Regions from separate parts of the Micromonospora parva genome, predicted to be linked through region 2. Evidence: riboswitches for the same ligand, from Rfam matches in the RefSeq annotation. Region 2 holds a riboswitch; the other holds the start of a gene.
What was found. A riboswitch is a leader RNA that binds a small molecule or an ion and turns the genes downstream of it on or off. The one in region 2 is predicted to bind S-adenosylmethionine.
Positions count from the first base shown of each region.

Region 1 (14,978 bases), on a different contig from region 2:
GACCGCCAGGTCGTGCAGCCGGAACTCGCGGGCCAGTGAGGTGATCTGCTCGATGTCGGGCCGGTACAACCCGATCCAGGCCATCGCGTCGTCCTGCTCCTGCAGGCAGCGGTACGTCTCGGCGAGGCCGGACGGCGAGGCGAACCGGTGCCCCCGGAGGTAGACCGCGCTGTCCACCAGGCCGTGGGAGGCTGCGGGCGACTCCGGGGGCGGCACCACGCCGACCCTCGTCTCGTACTCGTCGAGTTGACGGCCGAAGCCACCACCCGGGCGGAAACGACGGCCGACCATGCCCTGTCCCCTCCCCCGGTGCCGTCCGGTCCGGACCGGGAGGCTGCATCCCCGGTGCCCTGGGCCCGAAACCCGCCGGGGTGTCGGCTGGGTTCCGCGCACCGGCGGACGGCAGCGGCCCCATGGGCGGATACTCACGGTGACCGTGAGCGGGATGACGGGGGACGCGCCGGTGACGTTCGACAGACGCGCCGGCCGGTTGCGGGGGTGGCTGCTCGCCGGCTCGGACCAGGCCGTGCAGCACCCGGGACCGCACGGGCGCCCGCCGGAGCACCGGCACCACCCGTGGTGGAAGGTGATGTGCCTGACCGGTGTGGACTACTTCTCCACGCTGGGTTACCAGCCGGGCATCGCGGCGCTGGCCGCCGGGGCGCTCTCGCCGGTGGCGACGCTGGTGCTGGTGCTGGTGACGCTGCTGGGCGCGTTGCCGGTCTACCGGCGGGTGGCGGTGGAGAGCCCGCACGGTGAGGGTTCCATCGCGATGCTGGTCCGCCTGCTGAGCTACTGGCCGGGCAAGCTGCTGGTGCTGGTGCTGCTCGGTTTCGCGGCCACCGACTTCATCATCACCATCACCCTCTCGGCGGCCGACGCGACGGCGCACATCGACGAGAACCCCTTCTGGCCGAGTGCGCTCAAGGGGCACGAGGTGCTGGTCACACTGCTGCTCGTGTCGCTGCTGGGCGCGGTGTTCCTCAAGGGATTCACCGAGGCGATCGGGATCGCCGTCGTCCTGGTCGCGGTCTACCTGACGCTGAACGCGGTGGTGGTGGCCGACGCGCTGTGGCGGGTGGTGAGGCATCCGAGCGCGGTGGGCGACTGGACCACCGCGCTGACCACCGGGCACGGCGACCCGTGGTTGGTGGTCGGGCTGTCGCTGCTGGTCTTTCCGAAGCTGGCGTTGGGTCTGTCCGGCTTCGAGACCGGGGTGGCGGTGATGCCGAGCGTACGGGGTGACCCGCAGGATTCGGAGGCACGACCGCTGGGCCGGATCCGTGGCGCGCGCCGGCTGCTCACCACCGCAGCGGTGATCATGAGCGTTTTTCTGATCACCAGCAGCGTGACGACAACGGTGCTGATCCCGCCGGACGCCTTCCAGCCGGGCGGGCCGGCGAACGGGCGGGCGCTGGCCTATCTGGCACACGCTCACCTCGGCGAGGTGTTCGGCACCATCTACGACCTGTCCACCATCGGGATCCTCTGGTTCGCCGGGGCGTCGGCGATGGCTGGTCTGCTCAACCTCGTGCCGCGCTACCTGCCCCGCTACGGCATGGCGCCGACCTGGGCGCGAGCCGTCCGGCCGCTGGTGCTGGTCTTCACCTCGGTGGCGTTCCTGATCACGATCGTCTTCGAGGCCAGCGTGGACGCGCAGGGCGGCGCGTACGCCACCGGGGTGCTGGTGTTGATCACCTCGGCCGCGACGGCGGTGACGCTCGCGGCGCTGCGGCAGCGTCAGCGCGGTCGCACCATCGCGTTCGGCGTCATCGCGGTGATCTTCGTCTACACGACGCTGGCGAACGTGGTGGAACGCCCCAGTGGCGTCAAGATCGCCGCTTGTTTCATCGGCGGGATCATCCTGGTGTCGGTGTTGTCCCGGCTGATGCGGGCCTACGAGCTGCGCGTCGATCACGTCGAACTGGATCCGGCCGCGGCCCGGATCATCGACGAACGCGCCGGCCGGCGGATCCGCCTCATCGCGCACGAACCCGACCGGCGCGACGAGGCGGAGTACCGCGCCAAGCTCGCCCAGACCATGGCGGACAACGACTTCCCCGACGACAGCGACGTCATCTTCGTCGAGGTCGAGGTCACCGACCCGTCCGACTTCGAGACCGAGGTGCTGGTCCGCGGCAGCGTCGTCGACGGCCGCTTCCCGGTGCTCAGCCTGGCCAGTTCGTCGGTGCCCACCGCGCTGGCCGCCCTGCTGCTGGAGATCCGCGACCGCAGCCGTCGGCGGCCCCACATCTACTTCGAGTGGTCCGAGGGCGGCCCGGTTCGCAACTTCCTGCGCTACCTGGCGTTCGGGCAGGGCGCGATCGCCTCGGTGACCCGGGAGATCCTGCGCCGCCAGGAACCCGACCCACACCGTCGACCGCACGTGCACGCCGGCTGACCTGGGCGCGGACGGCTCGTCGCGCACGGTGAGCGTGGTCATACCGACTGGACGCGGCACCCGTTGGTGCTGCTAGCCTCGGCGCAGGTCATGAGCGCCAGCGCGAAGCCCCGGCTCGCTGGCCGGCAACCCTCCTCCGCGGTGGGGTGCCCCGGGTGAAGACCAGGCACCGGCACGACGTCGGTGCAAGCGTGGCCTGGCACCCAGGTCAGCACAGACCCGGGAGAACCATGCGCATCCTCAGCACCACCCCACCGACTGACGTCGCGGACCTCCGCACCGGTCGACCCTCGCCCGCACTGACCCGGCGACGGCACGTGGACACGATGCGAATGTGCAGCGCCGCCTGTCGTCGCGGCACCGCGCTCTAGCACCACCCTCCCGAAACCCCTTTCCACCGGTACGCCCATCGGGCGCGCCGTCGGTGGCGCGCACCCACGCCCGCCGAGACACCACCCTTCGGAGACACCAGTGCGATTCCTTCCCGCAGTGACCCGTGCCGCCGCCCTGGGGGCGGCGACGATCCTGGCCGCCACCGCCCTCACCGCCTGCGGCGACGACAGCTCGTCCGACGCCACCACCAACCCGTACGGCCTGGCCCAGCCGGGCGTGCTGCGCGCCGGCACGCTGACCGACGCCCCGCCGAACGTGTACCTCAAGGACGGCAGGTTCACCGGCTTCGACAACGACCTGCTGACCGCCGTGGCCGGCAAGCTCGGCCTCACTGTGGAGTTCGTCGGCACCGACTTCTCCGCGCTGCTCAGCCAGGTCAACAACCGCAAGTTCGACGTTGGCAGCTCCTCGATCACCATCACCGAGGCCCGCAAGAAGACAGTCGACTTCGGCAACGGCTACGACTTCGGCTACTTCGGCCTGGACGTCCCGGCCGGCTCGCCGATCACCAACTTCGACCAGCTCACCGGCAAGCGGGTGGTGGTGGTGCAGGGCACGGTCCAGGACGACTACGCCACCGGCAAGCAGCTGAACCCGGTGCGGGTGCCGGACTACAACGGTGCGATCAACCAGCTCAAGGCGGGCACCGCCGACGCGTGGATCGCCCCGGCGGAGATCGGCGAGAAGTCGGCCGCCGACAGCAACGGCAAGATCACCGTGGCGGCCAAGCAGCTCAGCCCGGCACCGACCGCGTACGCCGTGGCCAAGGGCAACGACAAGCTGCGCGAGGCGCTGAACAAGAGCCTCGACGAGGTCATCGCCGATGGCACCTGGACCCGGTTGCAGGCGCAGTACTACCCGGGCCGGCCGATCCCGGCGGACTTCAAGCCGGGCAGCGGCGCGGTCACTGTGGCGCCGTCGGCGTCCGCGTCGGCGGCGTCCTGAACCGGTGACGAGCGAGCGGGGCGGTAGGAGAGGCGACACATGGATCCGTTGAGCACCCTGTGGGAAACGTTCTTCGACTGGGACTCGATGCGCGAGGCGCTGCCCGAGATGCTGACCGTCGGGTTGCCCAACACGCTGATCCTGGCGGTCTCCGCCGCTCTGCTCGGCTCGGTGCTGGGCCTGCTGCTGGCCGTCGCGGGGATCTCCCGCAGCCGCTGGTTGCGATGGCCGGCGCGGGTCTACACCGACGTGTTCCGGGGGCTGCCGGCCGCCGCGACGATCCTGCTGATCGGCGTCGGGTTGGCCCCGCTGGGCATGCAGGTCTGGGGACCGGACCCCTACCCGTTGGGCATCCTGGCGCTGTCGCTCATCGCTGCCGCGTACATCGGGGAGATCTTCCGCTCGGGCATCCAGTCGGTGGAGGCCGCCCAGTTGGAGGGCGCCCGGGCGCTCGGTTTCTCCTGGGCCGACGCGATGCGGCTGGTGATCGTCCCGCAGGGCATCCGGCGGGTGCTGCCGGCCTGGGTGAACCAGCTCATCGCGCTGATCAAGGACTCCAGCCTGGTCTACTTCCTCGGTCTGGTGGCCAGCCAGCGGGAGCTGTTCCGGATCGGGCAGGACTACGCGGCCACCACCGGTAACGAGTCGGCGCTGCTGCTGGCGGGCCTGTGCTACCTGGCGTTGACCGTTCCGTTGACGCACGTCGTCAACTGGATCGACCGCCGGCTGCGCAACGGTCGGCCGGCCACCGCGCCGACAGACGAGGACGACGACACCGCGCCGTACGCGATGGAAGGGGATCGGCGATGACCGCCGCCAGCACGACCTCGGTCAGCCTCGACGTACGCGACGTGCACCTCGCCTTCGGACCGAACCGGGTGCTGCGTGGCGTCGACCTGTCGGTGCCGCGTGGCGCGACGGCCTGTGTCATCGGCCCGTCCGGGTCGGGCAAGTCCACACTGCTGCGCACCATCAACCGGCTGATCGAACCGGACCGGGGCGACGTGCTGCTGGACGGGCGCAGCGTGCGGGGCGACGACCCGGACGCGCTGCGGCAGCGGGTGGGCATGGTGTTCCAGCAGTTCAACCTCTTCCCGCACATGAGCGTGCTGCGCAACGTCACGCTGGCGCTGCGCCGACTGCGCAAGCTCGGTGAGGACGAGGCGGACGCGCTCGCCCGCGCCCAGTTGGAGCTGGTGGGGCTTGCCGGCAAGGCGAACTCCCGACCGGCGCAACTCTCCGGTGGTCAGCAGCAACGGGTAGCGATCGCCCGTGCGCTGGCGCTGCGGCCCGAGGTGATGCTCTTTGACGAGGCGACCTCGGCGCTCGACCCGGAGCTGGTCAAGGGTGTGCTCGGGGTGATGGCCGACCTGTCCGCCGCCGGAATGACCATGGTGGTGGTGACCCACGAGATGGGCTTCGCCCGGCAGGTCGCCGACACCGTCGCCTTCATGGACCGGGGTGTGGTGCTGGAGGCCGGCCCGCCCGAGGCCGTCTTCGAGCGGGCCGAACATCCGCGGCTGCGCCGGTTCCTCGACCAGGTGCTCTGAGCCGCGCGGGCGCGCGGTGGCCGACGGTCACTCGTTGGGTTCGCGCCCCAGCAGCCGGATCTCCTCGTTGTCCAGCGCGGACTGGAGTTCCTGCAGCACCAGGTCGTCGATTTCCCGGTTGTCGCGCAGTCGGGTGACCTCCCGCCTCTTGTGCGCGAGGACGCCGAGGCGCAGTTGCCGTTCCAGCCGGCGCTCATCGGCGATGGTCCCACCGCCCTCGTTGAGGTCCTCCAGGTGCCGCTGGTACTCGGCCTCCAGCCGACGCACCGAATCACCCTGGACACCGATCTCCGCGGCGACCTGCGGGAGGGCGGCCAGGCCCGCCTCGGCGGCCCGCCGCCGGGCGTGCCGGGCCTCGTCGACGCGTCCCGGGTCGCCGCTGAGCCCGGCCCAGCGCACCACCAGCGGCAGGGTGGTGCCCTGCAGGAGCATGATCAGCACGATCACCAGCGCGGTGACGAAGATGATCAGGTCGCGTTCGACAACCGGCCGGCCATCCACAGTCATCGTCGGGACGGCCAGGGCGGCGGCGAGCGACACCGCACCCCGGAAACCGGCCCAGCCCCCGACGGTCCCCACCCGCCAGCCGGAGGGACCTCGACCGACGTCGTCCACCATCCGGCGGCGGCGCAGTCGCGCCGACTGCGCTGTGACATAGATGAAGAGCAGCCGGGTGGCCACGACGACCACCGTGACCACCAGCGCGATCAGCAGCGCCCGCTGCGGCGACGTGCTGGTGATGCCCCGCACCGCGCGGGGAATCTGCGTGCCGAGCAGGACGAACAGGCCACCGTTGATCAGGAAGGTGGACAGGTCCCAGAACGCGAACGCCAGCACCCGGGACCGGGCGCGGATCACCCGCGGGCCGGCGTAGGACAGCACCAGGCCGGCGACCACCACCGCCAACACACCGCTGGCATGCACCGAGTCGGCGAGCAGGAAGGCGCCGAACGGGGTCAGCACGCTGAGCGCGCCCTCGCGCAGCGGATCGTCGAGCCGTTTGCGGACCAGCACCACGGCGGCCCCCACCAGCAGACCGGCGACCACACCGCCGACGCTGGCGCCGACGAACTCCTCGCCGACGCCGAGCACGCCCGGCTCGGCGCTCTGGCTGAGCAGACCCACTGCCACCGCGAAGACCACCAGCGCGGTGCCGTCGTTGATCAGGCTCTCCGCGTGCAGGGTGGTGAGCAGCTTGCGGGGCAACCGCTTGGCCAGACCGGTGACCGCGGCGGCGTCGGTCGGCGCGAGGACCGCGCCGAGCACCCAGGCAGCGGCGGGGTTCACCCCGAACGCCTGCGCGGCGTACGACACGGTGACCATGGTGAGCACCACCAGCACCACGGCGAGCATCCCGATCACCGGCAGGTTGGCGCGGATCTCGCGCAGGCTGATGGTGAGGCTCTCCCGGTACAGGATCGCCGGCAGGAAGATCAGCAGGACCAGATCCGGTTCCAGGGTGACCTCGGACAGCGGCGGCGTGAACCCGAGCAGCACGCCCAACGCGATGAGCAGGACCGGCGGGGCCACCCGGTACCGACCGCCGACGGTGGTACCGACGAGCACTGTGACACCGAGCACCACGATCAGGACGAGCGCCTCCACGCCTACCCCCTCGGACCATGGCCGACGGCGGACGCGCCGGTGGCTCCATCTGACCGCACCGGTCGGTGCGTTCCGGCGGAAACCGGCAAGTTGTGGTGGTCGCGGGTGCGGATCAGGCCCCGGCACGGGCGCGGGCGGTCACCGCACCGGCCGTACGACGGTGTTCGGCCGCCTCCTCGTCCCGGCCCAGGGCGGCGGCCAGGTCGGCGAGGTGCCCGGCCACCGGTCCGACGGTGAGCACCCCGCTGCCCGCTGCCAACTCACCGGCGGCCGGCAGCAGTTCGGCGTGAACCCGGGTCATCGTGGCCCGGTCGCCGAGCACGCGCGCCGCCCGACCGACGAGGCAGAGCCGTACCTCCCGCAGCAGGTCGTGCGGTCCCTCGGGAAGGGCCCGCAGGGCGGCCGCGGCGGCGTCCCGTTCACCGGCGGCGAGCAGCAGCAGTGGTCGGACCCACGGTTCGTGCGGACCCCAGTCCAGGTCCGCCCCGTCGTCAGCGCCGGTGATCAGCCGGTCCGCACCGCCGGGCCCGGTGGCCGGCCAGTCGGTGCCGATGGTGTCGGCAAGCCGCAGGCCGAGCAGTGCCAACGGGAGCAGGCCCCGGGTCAGCCCCGGCATGCCCTCGGCGCTCGTGCGGTCGGCTGCCGAGGCGTACGCCCGCGCTGCCGCCGCCGAGTCGCCGTCGAGCGCCAGCCGCAGTGCGGCGTACCACCTGGTGAAGACGCCGACCAATGGCAGCTCGTACCGCTCGGCGAGATCGTCGGCGGCGCGCGCGTGGGTATCCGCGCCGGGCCGGTCGGCCAGCGCGCAGCTGGCCTGGACCAGGACGAGGTGACCGAGCACCTCGAAGGTCACCAGCTGGTGCCGGACGGCCAGGTCGACCAGGTCGACGCCGATCCGGGCCCGCGCGCCGGCCAGACCGACGCGGTGAAAGGAGTGCATGAAGCGGGCGTTGAGCGCGAAGGCCACCAGCCCCGGATCGCCGACGCTGCGGGCGATCGCCTCGGCCTCGTCGGCGGCACGGCGGCCACGATCGGTGGTGGTGCCGCGCAGTTCCAGCGCGAGGGTGCTCAGCAGCCGGCTGCGCTGCGCCGAGCGGACCGGGCCGAGCGCTGTCAGCGCGTGTTCGGCGGCCCGGACGATGTGCCCGGAGAGCACGTCGTCGTCGTTGCGCGTCCAACTGGCGGGCACGTCGAAGCCGGCCAGCGCCTCCTGGATCAGCTGGGGGTCGCCGGTGGACTCGGCGGCGGCGATCGCCTCGGCGCGCCGTCGCCGCGCGTCGGCCAACCGGCCCGTCACCGCCAGCGCCCGCCCCAGGCCGAGCAGCGCGGTCACCCGCCCGCCCGGCTCGACCCCACCGGCGCGGTCGTACGCGTCGATCGCCTGACCCCACAGCCGAGCCGCCTCATGGGGGTTGCCGCCCCGTTCGGCCCGCTCGGCCGCCACCCGGGCGTACCTCGACGCCTCAGCGGCCGCGACCGGCCCACCGGCGCGCAGCAGGTGGTACGCGAGGGCCGCCGGTTCGACGGGTTCCCGCTGTCGCAGCACCTCGGCGACGGCAGCGTGCCAGGCGCAGCGGCGCGACGCGGACAGGTCGGCGTAGAGCGTGTCGCGAACCAGGATGTGGGTGAAACGCAGCCGCCCGTCGGGCTCCCGCTCGCTGAGGAATCCGGCTGCCAGGGCGCGGTCCACGGCGTCCAGCACCGCCGCCGGGTCACCGGCCAGCACGCCCAGCACGTCCGGGTCGAGGTCCCGGCCGAGCACTGCCGCCTGGCGCAGCACGGTACGGGTCGGGGCGGGCAGCTGCGCCAACCGGTGCCGGATCACGTCGCGTACGCCGGGCGGCACGGCGGCCAGCCCCGACTCCCCGGCGGCCGCGTACAACTGGGCCAGTTCGCGGACGAAGAAGGGGTTACCGCCGCTGCGGTTGTGGATCGACCGGGCGGTGGCCTGGTCCAGTTCCGCACCGACGATGGCGCCGGCCAGCTCACCGGTCGCCGACGCGGGCAGGCCGGCGAGGTACTCCCGGACCGGCTCCAGCCCGGCGGCGCGGGCCAGGGTGGCGGTCAGCTCCGGGCTGATCTCGGTGGCCCGGTAGGTGCCGAGGATCAGCACCGGCCCGCTGGCCGGTTGCGGGCCGGTGAGCAGCGCGGTCAACAGGTCCAGGGTGTCACCGTCGGCGCGGTGCAGATCATCGAGGACCAGGAGGACCGGCGCTCGGTCGGCGACCGCCGTGAGCAGCGACGCCACCGCGCGGTGCCGGCGGAACCGCACCGTGGCGGGGTCGGCCGGTTCCGTCGGGTCGTCTTCCGGGTCGGCGGTGACGACGGGGGCGTTCGGCCCGGCGAGCGCGTCGGTGATCTGGGTCCAGGGCCACGCCGGCGGGGCGCCCTCGTACTCCGGGCTGCGTCCCCACGCCGTGGTCCAGCCCTGGGCGGCGAGTTGCCGGGTCACCGCCTCGGCCAGCGCCGTCTTGCCGGCGCCCGGGTCGCCGCTGAGCAGGGCGAGTGTGGGCTGGTGGCCCCGGGACGCGGCGTCGGCGGCGCGCCGCAGCCGCTCCAGCTCGGCGTCGCGGCCGACGAACGGGCGCTGCCCGGCCGCGACGGGGCGAGCCGGCTCGCCGAGGCCGGGGGCGACCGGCCGGTCGACCGGTGGGGTGAGGTGCGGGGCCTGGGCCAGGATGTCGGCTTCCAGTTGTCGCAGCTCGGGCCCCGGGTCCACGCCCAGCTCGGTCACCAGGACGTGGCGGGCCTCCCGCAGCGCGGCCAGCGCGTCGCCCTGCCGGCCGGCGCGGTAGCGGGCCACGGCGAGCAGCCGCCAGGCGTCCTCGCGCAGCGGATAGCTGGCCAGGTGTGCCGGTAGGTCGGCGGCGGCCTCGTCCGGTCGGCCCACCGCCAGCAGCGCCTCCGCCCGCCGCTCGACGGCGAGCATCCGCAGCTCGTTCAGCCGGTTGATCTCCGCGACCGCCCAGGACTCGTTGGCGCAGTCGGCGTACGCGGGCCCGCGCCAGAGGTCGAGCGCCGCATCCAGCGCGGCCACGGCCGGTGTGGGACGGCCGGCCGCCAGCAGGTCCGCCGCCTCGCCGACGGCGGCCTCGAATCGTCCGGCGTCCACCGCGTCCGGGGCGACCTTCAGCACGTACCCCGGTGGTTCGGTGACCAGGATCCGGGGCGGCTGCCGGGGTGGTCGATCGGGCTCCAGGGCCCGGCGCAGGTCGGCGACGAACGTCCGGATGGCGCCCACCGCGCCGTCCGGTGCGACCTCCCACAGGTCGTCGACGAGGCGCTCCACCGGCACCACCCGGCCGTGGGCGATCAACAGCCGGCCCAGCACCAGGCGCTGCCGGTGGCCCCGCAACGGGACCGGGCCGTGCTCGGTCGCGGCGATCACCGGCCCGAGTACGCCGAAGGTCACCGCGACGGGCGCCGTCAGCTGCCTGGTCATGGCACCACAGTAGGCGGGCGGCCCGGCCGGCACTGATCGGACGCTGACCGGCTGCTGATCACCGGCGGGCAGGCTCGACGAGGTACGACGGCGACGGGCCACCGCCCCCGCCGGCACTGCTCACCAGGAAGATTTCCCGTGGACCCCAGGATCAACGGATTCGACTACCGCCGCGTCACCGTCGCCGACGGGGTGACGCTCAACGCCGCCGTGGGCGGCTCCGGGCCGGCGGTCGTGCTGTTGCACGGCTTTCCGCAGACCCACCTCATGTGGCGGCACGTCGCGGCCGACCTGGCCGCCGACCACACTGTCATCTGCCCCGACCTGCGCGGCTACGGCGACAGCGACAAGCCGCTCGACACCGACGGCACCGGGTACGCCAAGCGCACCATGGCCGCCGACATCGTGGCGCTGGCCGGCGCGCTCGGTCACGACCGGTTCGCGTTGGCCGGGCACGACCGGGGTGCCCTGGTCGCGTTCCGGGCCGGCCTCGACCACCCGGCGGCTGTCAGCCAGCTGGCCCTGCTCGACGTGCTACCCACCCTGGACATGTGGGACGTGCTGCACGGCACCAGCGCCGGTGTCGCGTTCCACCTGTACCTGATGGCGCAGCCGCCCGGCCTGCCCGAGAAGCTGATCGCCGGCAGCCCGGACGCCTTCTTCGGTCACTTCCTGGACATCTGGACCCGTGACCCGGAGGCCCTTCCGGCGCACGTGCGGGCCGCGTACCTGCGGGCGTCCCGCGAGGCGGTCCCCTCGATCGTCGCCGACTACCGGGCGTCGGCCGGGATCGACGTGGCGCACGACTCCGCTGACCGGGCGGCCGGCAACCAGCTGCGGATGCCGGTGACGGTGCTCCAGCAGGACTGGGGCGCGGCGCTGGGCTACGACGCGGCGGCGGTGTGGCGGGCCTGGGCGCCGGACCTGGAGCACCAGACGGTCAGCTGCGGACACTTCATGGCGGAGGAGGCCCCGGCCGAGGTGCTCCGGGCGGTGCGCGCCCTGCTTGCGCGTTGACCGATCGGCGACCCAGTCACCCCACTGTCACCCTCGGTAAGATATCCGACACCGACCGTCGGCGAGGTGGTGGAACGACCGGGTCGCCGCCTGCCGCGCACATGCCGTCCAGAGGCCTCTGAAATGCGCCCTGACCTGCGGTAATACGACGTTACGCCAGGTGGACGACAACCGGTCATCGGTGCTACACAGGCAGATAACGGCAGCCAACGACGTCTGGTCGCTCCGTACTTCTCGCCCAACGACCGTCAGCAGGCAACGCACCACTGGGGGCCTCGCCGCACGGATCGCCGCTCGACAGCGCGACCCACCCAACGGCACTGGTCCGCCGGCCACTGCCGGACGTCGGTCCTGGACCAAGGAGTTGCCGTGGGAAACCTCCGTATCCGATCCCGCCACCAGCCGTACGAGATCGCTGTCCTGGCCGCGGCGCCGCTGTGCGGCGTGCTGATGCTGACCCTCAACGTCCGTCCGACATCAGTTCAGACGTCCATGCCGGCACCGATCCAGGTCGCCTGGGAACTGGGGCTGATCGCGGTGGGCGTGGGTGGGCTACTGGGCATCGTGTGGCCCGGCCGGCTCTCCACCGGGCTCGGCCTCGAACTCGCGTCGGTGCTGGTGCTCGGCACGATCACCGGCATGTACGCGGTAGCCGTACTGGTGATGTCCGGCCGGAACTCCCTCGTCGCGATCTCGTTCGTGATGGCGGTGACTGTGGGATCGCTCTGGCGGGCCGCACAGATCGCCATCGACCTGCGTCGCCTGGCCCGCGCCTGCGAACTCGTCACCTACGAACAGTTGCGGACAGGTGTCACGTGAACAGCTCACCCCCACCGGCGGCACCGCACTGGGTGCAGGTGGCGCTCAGCGTGCTCGGCATCCTCGGCGGCGGCACCGGCCTGGCCGCGATCGCCGCCGTTGTGGTGCAGCGGGGCAAGTTCAAGGCCGATGCCGCCGACACCCTCACCGAGGCCGCCCTCACCCTCGTGCAGCCGTTGCAGACCCGGATCACCCAGTTGGAGGGCGAGGCGCTCAGCGCCCGGTCCGAGCTGGGCACGCTCCGCGAGCAGGTCAACCAGTTGCAGTTCGTGGTCCGGGTGCTCACCCGGACGCTGGACCGCTGGCGTGCCGCCATTCGTGCCCCGGACGCCACGCTGCGGAAGGTCCGCGCGACGGTGGCGGAGTCCGACCGGATCCCCGAGATGGACCGTTGACGCCGACGCGGCCCAGCGCCGCCCTCGCGCCCGGCGCAGCTCAGCGCCGTCGGCGTCCGGCGCAGCTCAGCCCGCGGCTCGCAGGCGTGCGATGAGGTCGTTCACCGCGGCCCGGAAGTCGGGGTCGGTTTCCCCCGGATGATGCCCCCGTAGCACTGGCGCAGACCGCTCCCCCGGTGCCGGCAGCAGGTCCGTCGGGTCCCGCAACCGCCGGTCGACGTGACTCGCCGGATCGGCCGGGTCCGCAGGCGGATCGCCGGGCCGGTGTGCGGCGAAGACCCACCCGCCGACCGGGTCGGTGTCCCGCCAGAGGTTGAGCCACCGCCAGCCGACCCGCTCCCCCACCTCACGAAGCATCTCCTCGTTGAAGTAGGCCGGAAAGAGCCGGGCGTACAGGCGGTCCAGCGGTGACCCGTAGGTGAGCAGGGCGACCCGTTGACCTACCTGCGGGGGCAGCCGCAGCACCGCGAGCGCGAGCAGCGCGGACCCGTGGCTGTGCCCACAGAGCAGCACCCCGACGTGACGCTCGGCGAGCTGGCTGATCCGGTCGGCCAACTCCGGCACCGCGCGGTCGGCGTAGCTCGGCGGCGCGAACGGGTGCGCGGCCCGGGGCCAGAAGGTGCCCAGGTCCCACAGGATGCCGACGTGCCGACGGAACCAGTTGGTCCGAAAGGCGAACACACCGCCGGCCAACAGCGTGAACGCCAACGCGGCGATGAGGTAGCTGCTCCCGTTGAGCCCCATCTCGATCACTCCGGCCGGCAGCCCGAGAAACCGCCGCGCCAACTCCTCCGGATCACGCCCGGTGCCCCCCACCAGACTCGTGGTCAGGCCGATCACCCCGAGCGCCGCGTACGTGACGGCCAGCAGACCCCACCACTCGGTGAACCGGGCCCGGGCGACGGTCTTCGTCGTCAACCGCAGCCGACCGACCGCCTCCGGCGCTACGTCCGGGAAGTCGCGGGCGGTGATGGCCGCCGCCGCCCGCAGCCGACGCCGCCGGGACACGACTGTCATCACGGCACACAGCAGCGCCGCCGCGACGAAGTGCAGGAAGAAGGCCAGCAGCGTCCAGCGGTACGGCAACGGTGGCCCCCCGTCACCGCGGTAGCCGCCGAGCAACTCCCCGCTCTGGTAGACGAGGTCGGCGGAGAGCCCACCGGCCAGGCCGACCGCGATGGTGGCGAGGACGGCCGCCCCCAGACCGGCGGGCAGCGCGGACCGGCCGCCCACCCGACCGTGGTGCCCCAGCACCACCGCGCTGAGCAGCACCAGCAGGGCCATCTGGCCGAGCAGTGCCCCACCCGCGATTCCGCCGTAGCCGGGCAGCCCGGTCGCCGGCGCCCAACCCCGCGGGTCCGCCGCCACGACGGCCAGGGTCGCCGCGCACAGGCCGGCCGCCGTGCGGGCGGTCCAGCTGGCCGTTCGCATGGTCGCCGGCCGGTCGATCACTCCCGGAGCGGCGAGCAGCCCGACGCAGGCCAGCAGCACCGCCGCGTTGAGCGCCAGCAGCAGCGTCGTCCCGAACGTCGCGCCGCCGACGCGGCGGGCCGTGAGCAGCACGAGGTCGAGTACGGCGAGCGCGGCGGCGACATGGATCGCGCGCAGCCGGCGCACCAGCGGCTCCATCGCCCACAGTGGATGATCGGTCGGGCCGGACCAGCGGGTACCCAGTAGGCGCAGGAGCACCACCGCCGCGATCGGCAGGAGCGCCAACACGGCCAGCCGCTCCCCGACGTGCCGGCCGTCGAGTCCGGCCATCGTGTCGAAGGGCGGGCGGCACCGGGCCGCGCCGAGACAGCGCCAGGCGATCAGGTCGAGGGCGACCCCGGCGACGGACACCACGTACAACACGGTGAGGTTGAGCGCGAGGAGCCGACACAGCACGTCGACCCCGGCCGCGCGGTGGCGGCCCGTGGGTCGCATCCACACCGCCACGTTGCCGAGCATGAACGGCAGCAGGAAGACCATGGCGAGGGTCCGGCCGACGGTGCCGGAGGGCAGGTCACCCCAGCGGTACGCCTCCAGCGTCACCCCGCCCGGTTCGGCGTCGTCCGATCGGGCGTCGCGGTGGAAGCCCCCGCTGTCGTCGCCGGCGACCTGCCGGACCTGCGGCCGGTCGAGGATGACAGTGGGGTCGCCCCCGGACACGCCGTGCACCCGCAACTCCACCACGTCGGGTCGTCGCGGCTGGTCGCCGTGCTGTCGTCCCTGCTCGGTCATCGGGGCCGCTGTCCGTGTCGCAGCTGGTCGGGCACGCCACTCTCACCGGATCGCCGGATGAACCGCCACAGCCCCGGCATCGCGTCGAACATCACCCAGAGCAGCAGGGCGACGATCAGCGGGGCCCGGTCCGAGTCTTCCCGCCGGAGCAGCAGCCGTCCCGGAAGCCTGCCCGCCATCGCCACCCT
Region 1 is NZ_JBEZFX010000008.1:406,519-421,496, forward strand. It holds gene corA (magnesium/cobalt transporter CorA) at 1-291, opposite strand, end outside; gene AB0C03_RS22285 (hypothetical protein) at 446-2,401, shown strand; SAM riboswitch class IV at 2,488-2,599, shown strand; gene AB0C03_RS22290 (ABC transporter substrate-binding protein) at 2,873-3,739, shown strand; gene AB0C03_RS22295 (amino acid ABC transporter permease) at 3,779-4,549, shown strand; gene AB0C03_RS22300 (amino acid ABC transporter ATP-binding protein) at 4,546-5,289, shown strand; gene AB0C03_RS22305 (Na+/H+ antiporter) at 5,317-6,894, opposite strand; gene AB0C03_RS22310 (ATP-binding protein) at 7,007-10,336, opposite strand; gene AB0C03_RS22315 (alpha/beta fold hydrolase) at 10,475-11,353, shown strand; gene AB0C03_RS22320 (hypothetical protein) at 11,723-12,172, shown strand; gene AB0C03_RS22325 (hypothetical protein) at 12,169-12,567, shown strand; gene AB0C03_RS22330 (hypothetical protein) at 12,634-14,790, opposite strand; gene AB0C03_RS22335 (hypothetical protein) at 14,787-14,969, opposite strand.
Region 1: another riboswitch for S-adenosylmethionine. It lies ahead of AB0C03_RS22290 (ABC transporter substrate-binding protein); the one in region 2 lies ahead of thrC (threonine synthase).

Region 2 (14,978 bases):
CAGCACCACCAGCGTGAGGATCAACGCCGCCAGGGCACCGACCAGGTAGGCGGCGGTCAGCGCCCGCCGCTGCTCGGCGGTCACCTCGGCGAGCACGTCAGCGACCAGCTTCTTCTCGACGAACTGACCGAGCCGGATCATCGTGCGGACGGCCGGGAAGAGCGCCTCCATCGGCACGTCGCGAACCGCGGCGGCCGGATCCCGGGCACTTCTGACCAGGAAGTCGGGGCTGGTACGCGCGGCCACCGCGGCGTCGTTGAGCTGGGACACCGTGAGCTGCTCGGGCGTGATCAGGCTGCGGAAACGCGAGTTGTCGACCTGGAGCGCGGCGATGCACGCCACGTACCCGGCGGTGGTGTCCGGGGTGCCGATCGCCTTGACCAGCAGGCTCAGGGTGGCGCAGGCACCCAGCCCCTCGTCGGCGCGCAGCAGCCCGTCGAGGGCGAGCACCTGCCGGCCCGGCAACGTGTCGGTGTCCACCCCGAACACCAGCCGCAGTGACTCGATGATGCCCTTGTTGACCGGGCCGAACGTGTCCATCACCTGACCGGGGTTGGCGGCCCTGGCCAGGACGGCGGTCCGCAGGTCGATGAGGCTGGACACCCGGTCGAGGGCGCTGTCGACCTCGTCGGTCAGCGCGTCGCTCCGCGCCGCCCGGAGGTCGGCCACCCGGTCGTCCACGTCGGCGGACTTACGGATCAGCTCGCTGCGTTCGACCCGGCCGAGCAGGAGGCCGACGGAGAGGATGCGTTCCTGCTGGAGATCCTGGACCAGGCTGCCGACCCGGCTGGCGAGCCGGACCCGTTCGGCGGTGTCGCCGGCCCGCTGTGCCGCGGCGACCCGGTCGAGCATCACCGGCACGGCCAGGCCGACCATGCTGAGCAGCGGAATCACCACGAGCAGTGCGAGCTTGCCGCGGATCCGGAGCCTACTGAGCATCGAACGCCCCCCACTGTGTGCTCTCCGGATCACGGGCCGCGCCGACCGGTTGCAGCGCCCGCGACTCGTCGGCAAGCGGTTGCCAGGGGTCGCGGTGCGGCGGGGTGTCGGCGCCTTCGGCGTGGGTCGCGGCCAGGGCTGCCCGACGCCGGGCCCGGCGGCCGGCGGCGACCTGCAACGCGGCGAGCCAGCCCAGCAACAGCGCGGCGACGACCGCCGCAGCGGCGGTCAGCCAGCGGTCCCGGTTGAGCCGGTCGATGCGCTCGACCAGCAGGGCGTCCAGCTCGGTGAGGATGACCGGCTGAAGTTGGCGGGCCGAGCGGTGCGAGTTGAGCGCGGCGGCACTCAACTGACCCGGGCTGACCACGCCGCTGTCCTTGTCCGGCAGGGAGTACCCGGCAAGCGCCTCCACCGACCGCTGGTAGGTGTCCAACGGGGTGAGCACGTTGGCGCCGAGGTCGGTGCTCTCCGAGCCGTCCACGGCCGAGCGCAGGTTGTCGACGACGTCGGTGGCGGGTGTCAGGGCGGACACCCGGACGCCGCTGAGCTCCATCAGGCCGCGCGGCTGCTGGGCGGCCGGCCGGCGGGAGACCAGCACACCGAGGTCGGCGAGCCGACCGGCGGCGACCACCGCCTCGGGCAGCTCCTCGCCGGCGCTGTCCTGGAGGAAGAACGAGTCCGCCTCGGGGTCGCGGACCAGCCCGGAGCTGTCCCGGACCTTCCGGTGCAGGGCCAGCAGCAGGTCGGCGACCTCGCCGTAGGCGGTGTAGGCGGCCTCCGGGTCGGTGGCGCTGCGGCCGCGCAACGCCTCCAGCTTGGCCCGTACGCCGGCCCAGCGTTCCTGGCTGAGCAGTTCCCCGCCGATCCGGGCGTCCACCGCGGCGGCCTCCTCGACCGCGTTGTCCAACGCCTCGCGTGCCGCGGGGCGGCCGTTGACCGCGTTGGACTGGGCCTCCACGAGGGCGTCGGTGACCGCCGCCAGCGCGGTGAGGTACTGCACGCCGAGCCGTTCCCGGGCGGCGAAGTCCCGATCGTCGGTGATCCGCCCCCAGTTCGAGGTGGCGAGCAGGCCCAACGGTGCCAACAGTGCTCCGATGAGCAGCAGGGGCAACAGTCGGCCCAGCATGGACGGCCGTCGACGGGCCCGCGGCGCGGGGACTGTCATGTGTGTCTCCTCCGGCGTGGGCGCGAATCGGGGCGGCGTCGGGCTAGCCCGACAAGTCCCGTCCACCGGACCGGAAAACTAATCGAACCCCCGACTGGTCAGACCCGACTGAACGAGTCAGGTTCGCGTCAGTTCGAGTCATGTCACCATTTGTCCGCGTTGCCAGCACGCTCTGTGTCAGCTGTGTGTGTGACATGGAGGGATCGAGGTGGATATCCGCGGAAGATCGGAATTCACGAAATCCGAACTCAACTCGCTGTGCCGCGTCGGACGTTGCGCGCTCGCACCCCCACCCGGCACCGATCGGGGCAACCGGACAGACGTACGGCGGATCTCAGCCAACGCTCAGCCTCCGCGCCGTACCGTGTGCCGCATGACATCGCCGTCGCCGGCCGCGTGGTTCCGGCGTGCCCTGCCCACCCGTCGCCGCGCGACCGCCGCCGCGGTGGTCGTCGTACTGTTGGCCGCCGCCGTGACCTGGGCGGTGTGGCCACAAGGGTCGGGCGTACGCGCCGAGAGCGCGATGCTCGCCGTCCGCTCCGGACCGTCCGGCGACGAGCCGGTGGACCTGGACACCACTCTCTACCTGCCGGCCGACGCCTCATCCGCCCGGAAGGTGCCGGCGGTGCTGTTGGCGCACGGGTTCGGCGGCACCAAGGAGTCGGTGCGCTCCGACGCGGAGGAGTTCGCCGGCCGCGGCTACGCGGTGCTCACCTGGACCGCGCGCGGGTTCGGTAGGAGCGGCGGCGAGATCCACCTGGACAGCCCCGACTACGAGGTCCGCGACGCCGAGCGACTGCTGGACTGGCTGGCCGCTCGGCCGGAGGTGCGCACCGACGCCGCCGGCGACCCGAAGGTCGGTGTGGTCGGCGGCTCGTACGGCGGCGGTTTGGCGTTGCTGCTGGCCGCCCAGGACCGGCGGGTCGACGCGATCGTCCCCATGATCACCTGGAACGACCTGTCCCGGGCGTTCCTGCCGGAGAGCACCGGCGGGGCGCCGACCGAGGGCGTGTTCAAGAAGGGTTGGGCCGGTCTCTTCTTCGGCGGGGGCGGCAACGTGGGCTCCGGCCCGGCGGGGCTCTCCGGCGGGACCGCCGCCGCGCCGCAGGGCGCACCGGAGTCGGCCGGCCCGCCCAGCCCCGGGCCGGGTGCCGGCCCGGGTACCGCCCCCGGTGGTGGCCCGGCCGGTGCCGCCGACCCGTCGTGCGGTCGGTTCGCCGCCGACGTGTGCGCCGCGTACCTGCGGATCGCCACCACCGGTCAGGCCGACCAGGCCGCCGTGGACCTGCTGCGCCGCTCCAGCCCGGCCGGCGTGCTGGACCGGATCAAGGCCCCCACCCTGCTGGTGCAGGGCGAGGCGGACACGCTCTTCCCGCTCGGCGAGGCCGACGCGAACGCGAAGGGCATCGCCGCCGCCGGCACCCCGGTGCGGGTCGCCTGGTTCACCGGCGGCCACGATGGCGGAGCCGGCCCCCGCTCGGACTCGGACCGGGTGAAGTTCCTGACCGTCCAGTGGCTCGACCACTACGTCAAGGGCGAGGGGGACGCGCCCGGCGACGACTTCACCTGGTCGCGGATCGCCGGCTTCGACGCGCTCGACCGGGGCCTCGTCGCCACCGGTTTCCGCCGCGCCGACTACCCGGGCCTGGCCGGCACCGACCGCCGGGAGGTGACTGTCACCGGCCCGGCGCAGCCGATCGCGAACCCGCCGAACGGCAACCCGGCCGCCATCTCCTCGATCCCGTTCGCGGGCGGGCTCACCTCGCTGCTGGACGGGGTGGCCAGCGACGTGCCCGGCCAGCACGCCCGGTTCGAGTCGGCCCCGCTGACCGAGGCGGTCGACGTGGCCGGTGCGCCCACCGTCACGGTGCGGGCGGCGTCGCCCACCGGCGAGGCGGTGCTCTTCGTGAAGCTCTACGACGTGGACAAGGACGGCGCTGCCACCCTGCCGAACGGCCTGGTCGCCCCGATCCGGCTGACCGGCCTGCCGCAGCGGGCGCAGGACGCCCGCCCGGTCACCGTCACGCTGCCCGCGATCGTCCGCCGGGTGGAGGCCGGGCACCGGCTGCGGCTGGTGGTGGCCAGCTCCGACCAGGCGTACACCACCCCCGCCGAACCCACCGTCTACACGGTGGCCGCGGACGGCCCCGTCAGCCTGCCCACTGTCGCCGGCGAGCCGATCCCCACCGCGGCCACGGTCTGGCGTTGGGTGCTCGCCGGCCTGCTCGCCGCCATCGTGATCGGGCTCGTCGTGGTCGTCGCGGTGGTCCGCCGCCGGCACCGCCGCCAGGACCGCTCCGTGCATCCGGAGTACGCGGACACCCCGCTGGCCGTGCGCGCACTGCGCAAGGAGTACGCGGACGGCTTCGTCGCGGTGTCGAACGTGGACTTCGAGGTGCACCCGGGTCAGGTGGTGGGTCTGCTCGGGCCGAACGGTGCCGGCAAGACCACCACCCTGCGGGTGCTGATGGGGCTGACCCAGCCGACCGCCGGGGAGATCTACGTCTTCGGCCGGCGGTTGGTGCCCGGCTCACCGGTGCTGTCCCGGATCGGGGCGCTGGTGGAGGGGCCGGGCTTCCTGCCGCACCTGTCGGGCCTGGACAACCTGAAGGCGTACTGGCGGGCCACCGGGCGGCCGTGGGAGGACGCCCAGTTCGACGCGGCGCTGGAGATCGCCGGGCTGGGTGACTCCGTGCACCGGAAGATCAAGAACTACAGCCACGGGATGCGTCAGCGTCTGGCCATCGCCCAGGCCATGCTCGGCCTCCCCGAGCTGCTGGTGCTGGACGAGCCGACCGACGGGCTCGACCCGCCGCAGATCGCCGAGATGCGCCGGGTGCTGCAGCGGTACGCCACGGACGGCCGGGCGGTGCTGGTCTCCAGCCACCTGCTGGCCGAGGTGGAGCAGACGTGCACCCACGCGGTGGTGGTGAACAAGGGCCGGATCGTGGCGTCCGGACCGGTGGAGGAGATCGTGGGCGAGTCGCCGAGCGTGCTCTTCGACGTCACCGACCCGGTGGCGGCGCGGGCGGTGCTGGACCGGCTGCACGGCGTGCGGGTGTTGCCGGAGAGCGACGGCCAGTTGGTGGTCGACACCAACGGCACGGCCCGCAGCGAGGTGGTGGCCGAGCTGGTACGCGCCGGCATCGGGGTGGACCGGGTGGTGCCCCGGCGGCGCCTGGAGGACGCGTTCCTCGCCCTGGTGGGCGACAACTCTCGGGGAAGCGGTGACCGGTGATGGCAGTTGTCGACGCGGGTGAGGCACGCGGCTACCGGCCGTCGGCCACCATGCCGTTCAAGGCGGAGTTCCGCCGGCAGGCGTCCCGACGGCGGACCCAGCTGGCGCTCGGGTTCATGGTGCTGCTGCCGCTGATCATCCTGATCGCGTTCCAGTTCAACTCGGGTGGCGACGACGACAACGGGCGCAACGAGTTCTCCAGCCTGGTCGACCTGGCCACCACGGGTGGGCTCAACTTCACCCTGTTCTCGATCTTTGTGTCGGCGTCGTTCCTGCTGGTGGTGGTCGTCGCGCTGTTCTGCGGCGACACGGTGGCCAGCGAGGCGAGCTGGGGCAGCCTGCGGTATCTGTTGGCGATCCCGGTGCCCCGGGCGCGGTTGCTGACGGTGAAGCTGGTGGTCGCGCTCGCGTACTCGGGACTTGCCCTGCTGCTGTTGGCCGGCACCGCGTTGCTGGCCGGCACCCTGCGCTACGGGTGGTCGCCGCTGCGCAGCACCGTCGCCGCCGAGCTGGAACCCACCGAGGGGTTGCTCCGGTTGCTGGCCGTGCTGGGTTACCTGGCGATCGTCCTGCTGGTGGTGGCCGGCCTGGCGTTCCTGCTGTCGGTGACCACGGACGCCGCGCTGGGCGCGGTGGGTGGTGCGGTGCTGCTCTGGATCCTGTCGAGCATCCTGGACCAGATCACCGCCCTTGGTGCGTTGCGCGACTTCCTGCCCACCCACTTCAGCACCGCCTGGCTGGGGCTGCTGTCGACTCCGGTGCAGACCGACGACGTGGTGCGCGGCTGCATCTCGGCGATCAGCTACGCGACGTTGTTCTGGGGGTTGGCGTTCTGGCGGTTCACCCGAAAGGACATCACGTCGTAGCGGGGCGGCTCACAGTCGGCTGTCGGGTGGGCTCACCGACGACGGCACCACGCTCGGCGCCGGCGGTGGGGCCGGCCGGGTCGGTACCGGCGCGGACGGGTCGGCCTTCTTCCAGGCGCTGACGCCGATCCGGCCGGTGTTGCCGAGGTCGATCGGCCCGTCCGGGTCGACCTCCTCGGCCGGCTGCCCGGCGGCAGGCGCCACTGTCAGAAACGCGCCGTTGGTGGCCACCACTGTCGAGTCGGTGACCAGGTTGCGCCAGAGCACCACGGCGGTGGCCCGCTCACCGGCAGCGAGGGTGATCTTCCGGGGCGGTTGGTCGAAGCCCATGGTGATCTCCTTGGCGCCGTTGACCACCCGAAGCATGATCGGCTCGCGTTCCTCGTCGAACACGTGCAGCACCGGGTAGCCGTTGAGCTGGTAGGGATGCTCGCCGCAGTTGACCAGCTCGATGCCGAGGGCGCGCAGGCCCGAGGCGGCGTCCCCGCCGGTCGCCCGGATCCGGACGCCGGAGGCCGGACACTCGGCCACCGGAGCGACGCTGGGCGACTGGGTGGGGCTCGACGGGGTCGGTGGCGGGCCCGTCGGGTCCCCACCCTGGCCGCGATGGTCACCGGGGGTGCAGGCGGCGAGTGCGAGAGGCACCGCGACCACTGCGCTGAACCATCGCCGTGCTGCCGTGCAGCTGAAGATCATGTGTCGATCCTCACCCATCGAGGTGCCTCACCGCTGCCTGGCCCCGCAGCAGCGCTGGTGTGCACCTGCCGTCTGCTGGTCCGGGCCTCTGGAGCTGCCCCGGATCCGGGGCGGTGACGCTGTCCCTGGCCGGCTGATGTGCCGTCCCGGTATGCCTTTCGAGCTGAATCGTTCAGGGCATCGCTCGGGCGTCCGCCCAGCTCGGCCAGCGCCGCGAGCAGCCGGTCCGCCGGTGTCTGAGGTGGGGTAACCGGCCGTACCCACACTGTGGGAGCGTGCCCATGGCGGTCGGAGCGACGCGACATCGATTGTTTTCGCAGCTCAGGGGATCGGGTGGCCGGCTCCGTGAGGCGGCGAGCGCTCGACGAGGGCCCTGCACGCCGGTACATTCCAACCGGGGACTTTCCCACTAACAAGGAATCTATAACCTTCGATACTTTCATGCCTCACATTGAGGGAATCCAATCCCTTCGATGGAGGTACCGATGAACGTTTCTCGGCTCGGCGGGCCGACCCTGTCCCTGTTCCGCATCGTGATCGGCCTGCTGTTCGCGTTGCATGGTGTGACCTCGGTGTTCGGGTTGTTCGGCGGCAACCCCGTGACCGGTGCGGCGATAGCCCCCGGCACCTGGCCGGGCTGGTGGGCCGCGTTGATCCAGCTGGTCTGCGGCGCGCTGGTGCTGGCCGGCCTCTTCACCCGACCCGCCGCTCTGCTCGCATCCGGCTCGATGGCGTACGCCTACTTCGTCGTGCACCAGCCGGATCATCTGCTGCCGCTGCACAACGGTGGTGAGCTGTCGGCACTCTTCTGCTGGTCGTTCCTGCTGATCGCGGCCCTCGGTCCGGGTTCCTGGGCGCTCGACACGCTGCTCGCGCGTCGCCGCGAGGTTGAGTCCGCGCCGGCGACGCCGATGGCTGAGAGCAGCTCGATCGTCGTCTGACCGCACCCGTTCCGCGTCGCCGGGGCCTCGACGAGGCGGCCCCGGCGACGCGCCGGTCAAGGGCGGTCGTCCGCAGCCCCGGCTCTGTGCCCCGCGCGCCGGCCCGGCTCTGTGCCCCGCGCGCCGGCCCGGCTCTGTGCCCCGCGCGCCGGCTCCCAGCTGGGCGCTGATGTCGTAAACGATTCAGCTCCAAAGCGTGCGCGAATGGTAGGTGTCACCCGCTCCGCAGCCGTGACCGTCAGCGACACGTGCGGGAGGGGCCGAGGCGGGAGCGTCAGGCCGGTCGGTGGTGGGCGAGGACCGCGTCCAGCAGGCCGGGGTAGAGCTTGTCCAGCTCGTCGCGGCGCAGCCGGACCAGCCGGCTCGTGCCGGCGGCGCGGGTTCGGGTCAGGCCCGCCTCGCGCAGCACCTTGAGGTGGTGGCTGCGGGTCGCCTTGGAGACGCCGAAGTCGAAGCTGCCGCAGGGGGACTCGCCGCCCTCGGCGAGCGCCCGGACGATCTGTAGCCGCACGTCGTCGGCGAGCGCGGCCAGCACGCTGGTGACCGGTACGGCGGTCAGGTCGGGTTCGTGCGGCTCCATGTGACCAGTGTAACCGTTGTTCGACAATTGTCGAACAAGCTCCTACTGTCGGTGTCGTTGGTTCGACGATACTCGAACATTGGAGTTGCCGATGCGATCCCGCGCCACCGCTTACCCACTGGTCGCCGTGCTCGGCTGGGGCGTGATGTTCCCGATCCTGGCCAGCGCGCTCGACCGGGTCGACCCGCTCAATTTGACCACCGCGCGCTACCTGCTGGCCGCCGTCGTCCTGGTCGCCATCCTGCTGCTCCGCGAGGGGGCCGGCGCGCTGCGGCACGGTGGAAGGGCGCTGGAGGTGGTGGTGCTCGGCGTGGTCGGCTTCGCGGGGTTCAACCTGCTCACGAACCTGGCGCTCGAACACGCCGCCCCGCAGCAGGTCTCCCTCTTCGTGGCCACCACCCCGGTGATCACCCAGCTCGTCCGCTGGGCTCGCGACGGCGTACGCCCGAAGCCGCTCCTGCTGGCCCTCTCCCTGGTGGCGCTCGTCGGAGTCGGCCTGGTGATCACGCGCGGCAGCCTGGCCGGGCTCGGCCAGTTCGGCCTCGGCGGGCTGATGATGATCGGCGCGGTGCTGGGCTGGGCCATCTACACCCACGGCGCCAGCCGGTTCGGCGAGTGGACGCCGCTGCGCTTCACCACACTGACCGCGCTCGCCGGCACGGCCGCCATGCTCGTCCTGAGCATCGGCGCCGACGCCGTCGGCTGGCAGCACGCGCCAGGCGCCGCCGACCTCGTGGCGGTCACCCCGCAGCTGGCGTACGCCGTCGTGGTGGGTGCCGTCATCGCGGTCCTGGCCTGGAACACCGGCGTGCAGCGACTCGGTGCCGCCAACGCCGCGCTGTTCATGAACCTGGTTCCGGTGACCACCTTCGCGGTGCAGATCGCCCGTGGCTACCGCCCGGAACCCGTCGAACTGGTCGGGGCCGCCATCACGATCGCCGCCCTGATCGCCGCGAATCTCGCCGCCCGCCCCCGGACCACGCCGCTGCCCCAGTCGGGTGCGGTGACGGACCCGATCGCGGTGACCGACCCGGTGGCCGTGAACGCCCGCTGACCCACTCCCTGGGATTCGCCCTGGAGGCCACGGCCAGCTTTGCCTAGACTCGGCGGCACAACTGAATACCTCATCCAGAGGGGCTGAGGGATACGGCCCGACGACGCCCCGGCAACCACCCCGCGCGCTCACCGCTGAGCGACCCGCGGGGCAGGTGCCAATTCCGTCCCCGCCGCACGGTGCGATGCGGGGAAAGATGAGAGGACTCTCGACATGACGTCGACGCTCGTCAGCTCCGGCATCGACACCTCTGCCAGCCCGGCCCGCGCCCTGGTCTGCCGCGCCTGTTCGGCCCGCTACCCGCTCGCCGCCCAGCACGCCTGTTACGAGTGTTTCGGCCCGCTGGAGGTCGACTACGACACCTCCGCGCTGGCCACCGTCACCCGTGAACAGATCGAAGCCGGCCCGGACAACATCTGGCGGTACGCTGCACTGCTGCCCGCCGGTCAGGACCCGGCCAGCCGGGTCACCCTCGACCCGGGGCTGACCCCGTTGGTGGCGGCCCCGCACCTCGCCGCCGAGTTGGGCATCACCGCGCCGCTGTGGGTCAAGGACGACAGCGCCAACCCCACCCACTCGTTCAAGGACCGGGTCGTCTCGGTGGCGCTCACCGCCGCCAAGGCGCTCGGCTTCACCCGGTTCGCCTGCGCGTCGACCGGCAACCTGGCCAACTCGGTGGCCGCCCACGCCGCCCGCGCCGGCGTGCCCTCGGTGGTCTTCATCCCCAGCGACCTGGAGCAGGGCAAGGTCATCACCACCGCCGTCTACGGTGGCGAACTGGTCGCCATCGACGGTTCGTACGACGATGTCAACCGGCTCTGCGGCGAGCTGGTGGAGACCGACGAATTCGAGGACACGGCGTTCGTCAACGTGAACGTCCGGCCGTACTACGCAGAGGGTTCCAAGACCCTCGGCTACGAGGTGGCCGAGCAGCTGGGCTGGCGGATCCCGGCGCAGGTGGTCATTCCGATGGCCAGCGGCGAGCTGCTCACCAAGATTGACAAGGCGTTCTCCGAGCTGGTCGAGATCGGCCTGGTCGAGGCGCCGGCCGGCGGCTGGAAGGTCTTCGGTGCGCAGTCCGCAGGCTGCAACCCGATCGCCACCGCCCTGCACGGCGGGACCGACACGATCATCCCGGTCAAGCCGACCGGCATCGCCAAGTCGCTCAACATCGGCGACCCGGCAGCCGGCCTCTACGCCCTGGAAGCGGTCCGCCGCACCGGCGGCTGGATGGAGTACGTCGACGACGACGAGATCCGGGCGGGCATCCGCGACCTGGCCCGCACGACCGGGGTCTTCGCCGAGACCGCGGGTGGGGTGACAGTGGCCGTGCTGCGCAAGCTGGTCGAGTCCGGTCGGCTCGACCCGTCGGCGGAGACCGTCGTGTTCAACACCGGCGAGGGTCTGAAGACCATCGACGCGGTGGCCGGCCAGGTTGGCCCGACCCACCACATCAAGCCCTCGCTGCGTGCCGCCCGCGACGCCGGCCTCCTCGGCTGACCCACGGGCCAGGTGGATCAGCCAGTAACTGGGTTTTCGCTGTGAGTGTGGAAAATCCGCCGCTACGGACTTGACGGCAGGAACCGGACGGCGCAAGATGCTCCGTGCGGGAGGGCATTTCGCCGAAGACTTTTGAAGTTCTTGCGACCCAACGCCGGAGGCGTTGTGCGAGTGTCCCTCCCGACCACGTTCGATCGGGCCAGCGATTAATTCGCTGGCCCGATCGCTTTTGCCTGGTGCACCCTCAGCGCAATGAGCATCACTATCGCGTCGTTCGACGGCGCCGACCGGACCGCGGTCGACGAGGCGTACCGGATCGGGTCAGCGGTCAACCACGCCGACCTGCCGGACTTCCCGCCCTCCTGCCGGCGCCGCTTCGACGCGCTGTTCCACACGCCGATGCCCGGCACCCGGTCACTCTGGGCGCTGGCCCGACTGGACGGCGTGCCGGCCGGCTACCTCCAACTGGACCTGCCGCAGCTCGACAACACCGACAACGCCACCGCCGACCTGCTGGTGCATCCCCAGCTGCGGCGTCGTGGAGTCGGCCGGGCCCTGCACGAGTACGGCGTGCGTCTGCTCCGCGAACACGGCCGCAAGCGGGTGGTGGGGATGGCGGTCTCCGCGCTGCCCGGCGGGCCGGCCCGAAGCGTGGCCGGTGACGCGTTCGCCGCCGCTACCGGAGCGCAGCCCGCCCTCGCCGAGGTGCGCCGACGGCTCGACGTCAGCAAGCTCGACCGGGTCGCGCTGCGGGCTTCGCTCGCCGAGGCCCGCCCGCGGGCCGAGGGCTACCAGTCGGTCTGCTGGCAGGGGGCCACCCCGCCGGAGTACGTCGCCGACATCGCCTACCTCGACGGCCGGCTGCTGATGGACGCGCCCATGGGCGACGTGCAGTGGGAGCCGGAGCGGGTGGACGCCGAGCGCATCCGCGGCAACGAGCGGGCGCTGGACGCCCGGGGCCGGCGGCGCTACCACCTCGGGATGCGCCACGAGGCGTCCGGTCGACTTGTCGCCTGGACGCTGCTGGACGTGGGTGCCTCCGCCGACTGGCACGCGTTCCAGCAGATCACCATCGTCGACCCGGCCCACCGTGGGCACCGGCTCGGCCTCATCGCCAAGGCGGAGAACCTGCACCACCTGCTCACCCACCAGCCGGCGATACAGGTGATCGACACCTGGAACGCGACAAGCAACAGCTACATGGTGGCGATCAACGAGCAGCTCGGCTTCCGCCCGGTGGACTCCTGGACCGACTGGCAGCTCACTCTCTGACAGGTATCGGCGCTACTGCTCGCGGACCTGACTCAGGCATGCGCCGCTGCCGGGCATTCGCGCTACTGCTCGCGGACCTGACTCAGGCATGCGCCGCTGCCGGGCATTCGCGCTACTGCTCGCGGACCTGACTCAGGCATGATGGCGGGCATGACGGAGACCCCGCATCCCCTGTACGACAGGCACGCCGACACCCTCAACCGTGCGCTGACCGCGATCACGGAGCGGGGCTACTGGTCCGCCTATCCTGAATCCCCCAGCCCCCGGGTGTACGGCGAGACCGCCGCCGCCGACGGTAAGGCCGCCTTCGAGGCGTACCTCGGTGGTGATTTTCCGCTCGACCAGCCCGGCAGCGGCGCTCGGGTCGCCACCGAGACGAGCCCGTTCGGTGTGGAGTTGGCGGTGCGGTACCCGCACGCCGGCCCCGGCGAGCTGGTCAGCGCCGCCTCCGCCGCGCTGCCGGCGTGGCGTGACGCCGGCCCGCAGGCCCGGGTGGGCGTCTGCCTGGAGATCCTCGACCGGCTGCACAAGAACATCTTCGAACTGGCCAACGCGGTGCAGTTCACCAGCGGGCAGGCGTTCGTGATGGCCTTCCAGGCCGGTGGCGCGCACGCGCTGGACCGGGCGCTGGAAGCCCTGGCGTACGCGTACGCCGAGATGACCCGGCACCCGGGCACGGCGGGCTGGGAGAAGGCCGCCGGCAAGGGCGACCCGCTGCGGATGACCAAGACGTTCCACGTGGTGCCGCGTGGGGTGGCGCTGGTGATCGGCTGCAACACCTTCCCGACCTGGAACTCGTACCCCGGGCTGTTCGCCTCGCTGGCCACCGGCAACCCGGTGATCGTCAAGCCGCACCCGCGCGCCGTGCTGCCGCTGGCCATCACCGTGAAGTACGCCCGGGAGGTGCTCGCCGAGGCCGGCTTCGACCCGAACCTGATCATGTTGGCGGCGGAGGCGCCCGGCGAGAAGCTCGCCAGCGACCTGGCCCTGCACCGGGCCGTGAAGATCGTCGACTTCACCGGCTCCACCGAGTACGGCGACTGGCTGGAGACGCACGCGCGGCAGGCCTCGGTCTACACCGAGAAGGCCGGGCTGAACACCGTCGTCATCGACTCCACCGACGACTTCGCCGGCATGTGCCGCAACCTCGGTTTCACGCTGACCCTCTACAGCGGTCAGATGTGCACCACCTCGCAGAACATCCTCATCCCGGCCGGCGGCATCGAGACCGACCAGGGGCACAAGAGCTTCGACGAGGTGGCCGGCGGGATCGCCGCCGCCGTCGGCAAGCTCACCGCGGACCCGGCCCGGGGTGTCGAACTCACCGGCGCCATCGTCAACGACGGGGTGCTGGAGCGGCTGGCCGAGGTGACCAAGGTCGGCGAGCCGGTGCTTCAGTCGCGCGCCGTGGAGCATCCGTCGTACGCCGACGCGGTGGTGCGTACCCCGACGATCGTGAAGCTGACCGCTGACGACGCGGAGACGTACGGCCGGGAGTGGTTCGGGCCGATCTCGTTCGCCATCGCCACCGACTCCACAGCACACAGCCTGGAACTGCTGCGCCGGACGGTCGGCGAGAAGGGCGCGCTCACCGCCGGTGTCTACTCCACCGACGAGGCGGTGCTGGACGCGGCCGAGGCGGTGGCGGTCGAGGTCGGGGTGCACCTGTCCTGCAACCTCACCGGAGGTGTCTTCGTCAACCAGTCAGCGGCGTTCTCCGACTTCCACGGCAGTGGGGCCAACGCGGCGGCCAACTCGGCGCTGACGGACGGGGCGTACGTGGCGAACCGGTTCCGGATCGTGCAGTCCCGGCGGCACGTCTGAGCCTCGGTCGCGGTTGAGGGTTTCCGGGGCAGCCTCGCGTTTCCTTGCGGTTGAGGGTTTCCGAGGCAGCCCGCCCCGCTCCGGGCGGTCAGGCTTGATCCCTGCGCGGGTCGGGCTGCCCCGGAAACCCTGACGTGGGCACGGTTGTCGCTGACGTGTCCGGCCGGGGCCTCTTTCTATCCATGATCGTGCTCGATCCAGGGTCTGGTGGCCTTCCGGCGAATGGTTACCACTACATCGCAGATCGAGCACGATCATGGTGCTCCGGCATGCTGCGCGACCGGGGCGGCGGGGGAGCGGGGTGTGGTGGCTGTGCGGGTCTAGGCGGGGCGGCGCATGTGCAGTTCGGTGAGGGCTGGGATGGTGGGGTGCGGGACGCGTACCCCGGTGTCCTGGAAGCCCAGGCGCTGGTAGGCCCGGTAGGCGCGGTCGTTGCCGACCACCACCTCCAGCAGCAGCTCCGGTCGGCCACAGGCGCGCGACCAGGCGGCCACCCCGTCGATCAGCTCGCCGAGCAGCCCGCTGCCGCGCCAGGTCGGCGTGACGTAGACGGCGTAGATCACGGTTACGCCGGGTTCGTTCGGGGCGGTGGTGCCGCCGGCGTGCCCGACCAGCCGGCCACCGGGGTCGGCGATGAACTGCGCGTTGCTGGAACCGGCTGAGGTGTACGCGACCCGGGCGGCGTACTCGTTGTGTGGCCGGGCCGCCGCGTCCGCCAGGGTCTCCAGGAAGGCCAACGGCGCGTCGGCCAGCATCTCCAGGCGCAGCGCCCGCATCCGGGCGGCGTCCTCCGGCCGGACCCGGCGGATCTCCGCCAGCCGCACCGCCGGCGAGCCCATGTCGGTGGTCATGTCCGCATGCCTACCACAGGGGATGGCCGCCTTCTCGTGAGCTGTGCCCGCT
Region 2 is NZ_JBEZFX010000003.1:326,197-341,174, reverse strand. It holds gene AB0C03_RS10085 (sensor histidine kinase) at 1-939, opposite strand, end outside; gene AB0C03_RS10080 (hypothetical protein) at 929-2,104, opposite strand; gene AB0C03_RS10075 (alpha/beta fold hydrolase) at 2,478-5,342, shown strand; gene AB0C03_RS10070 (ABC transporter permease) at 5,342-6,208, shown strand; gene AB0C03_RS10065 (DUF4232 domain-containing protein) at 6,218-6,904, opposite strand; gene AB0C03_RS10060 (DoxX family protein) at 7,390-7,845, shown strand; gene AB0C03_RS10055 (ArsR/SmtB family transcription factor) at 8,120-8,425, opposite strand; gene AB0C03_RS10050 (DMT family transporter) at 8,517-9,479, shown strand; SAM riboswitch class I at 9,547-9,682, shown strand; gene thrC (threonine synthase) at 9,693-10,979, shown strand; gene AB0C03_RS10040 (GNAT family N-acetyltransferase) at 11,232-12,251, shown strand; gene paaN (phenylacetic acid degradation protein PaaN) at 12,402-14,075, shown strand; gene AB0C03_RS10030 (GNAT family N-acetyltransferase) at 14,396-14,926, opposite strand.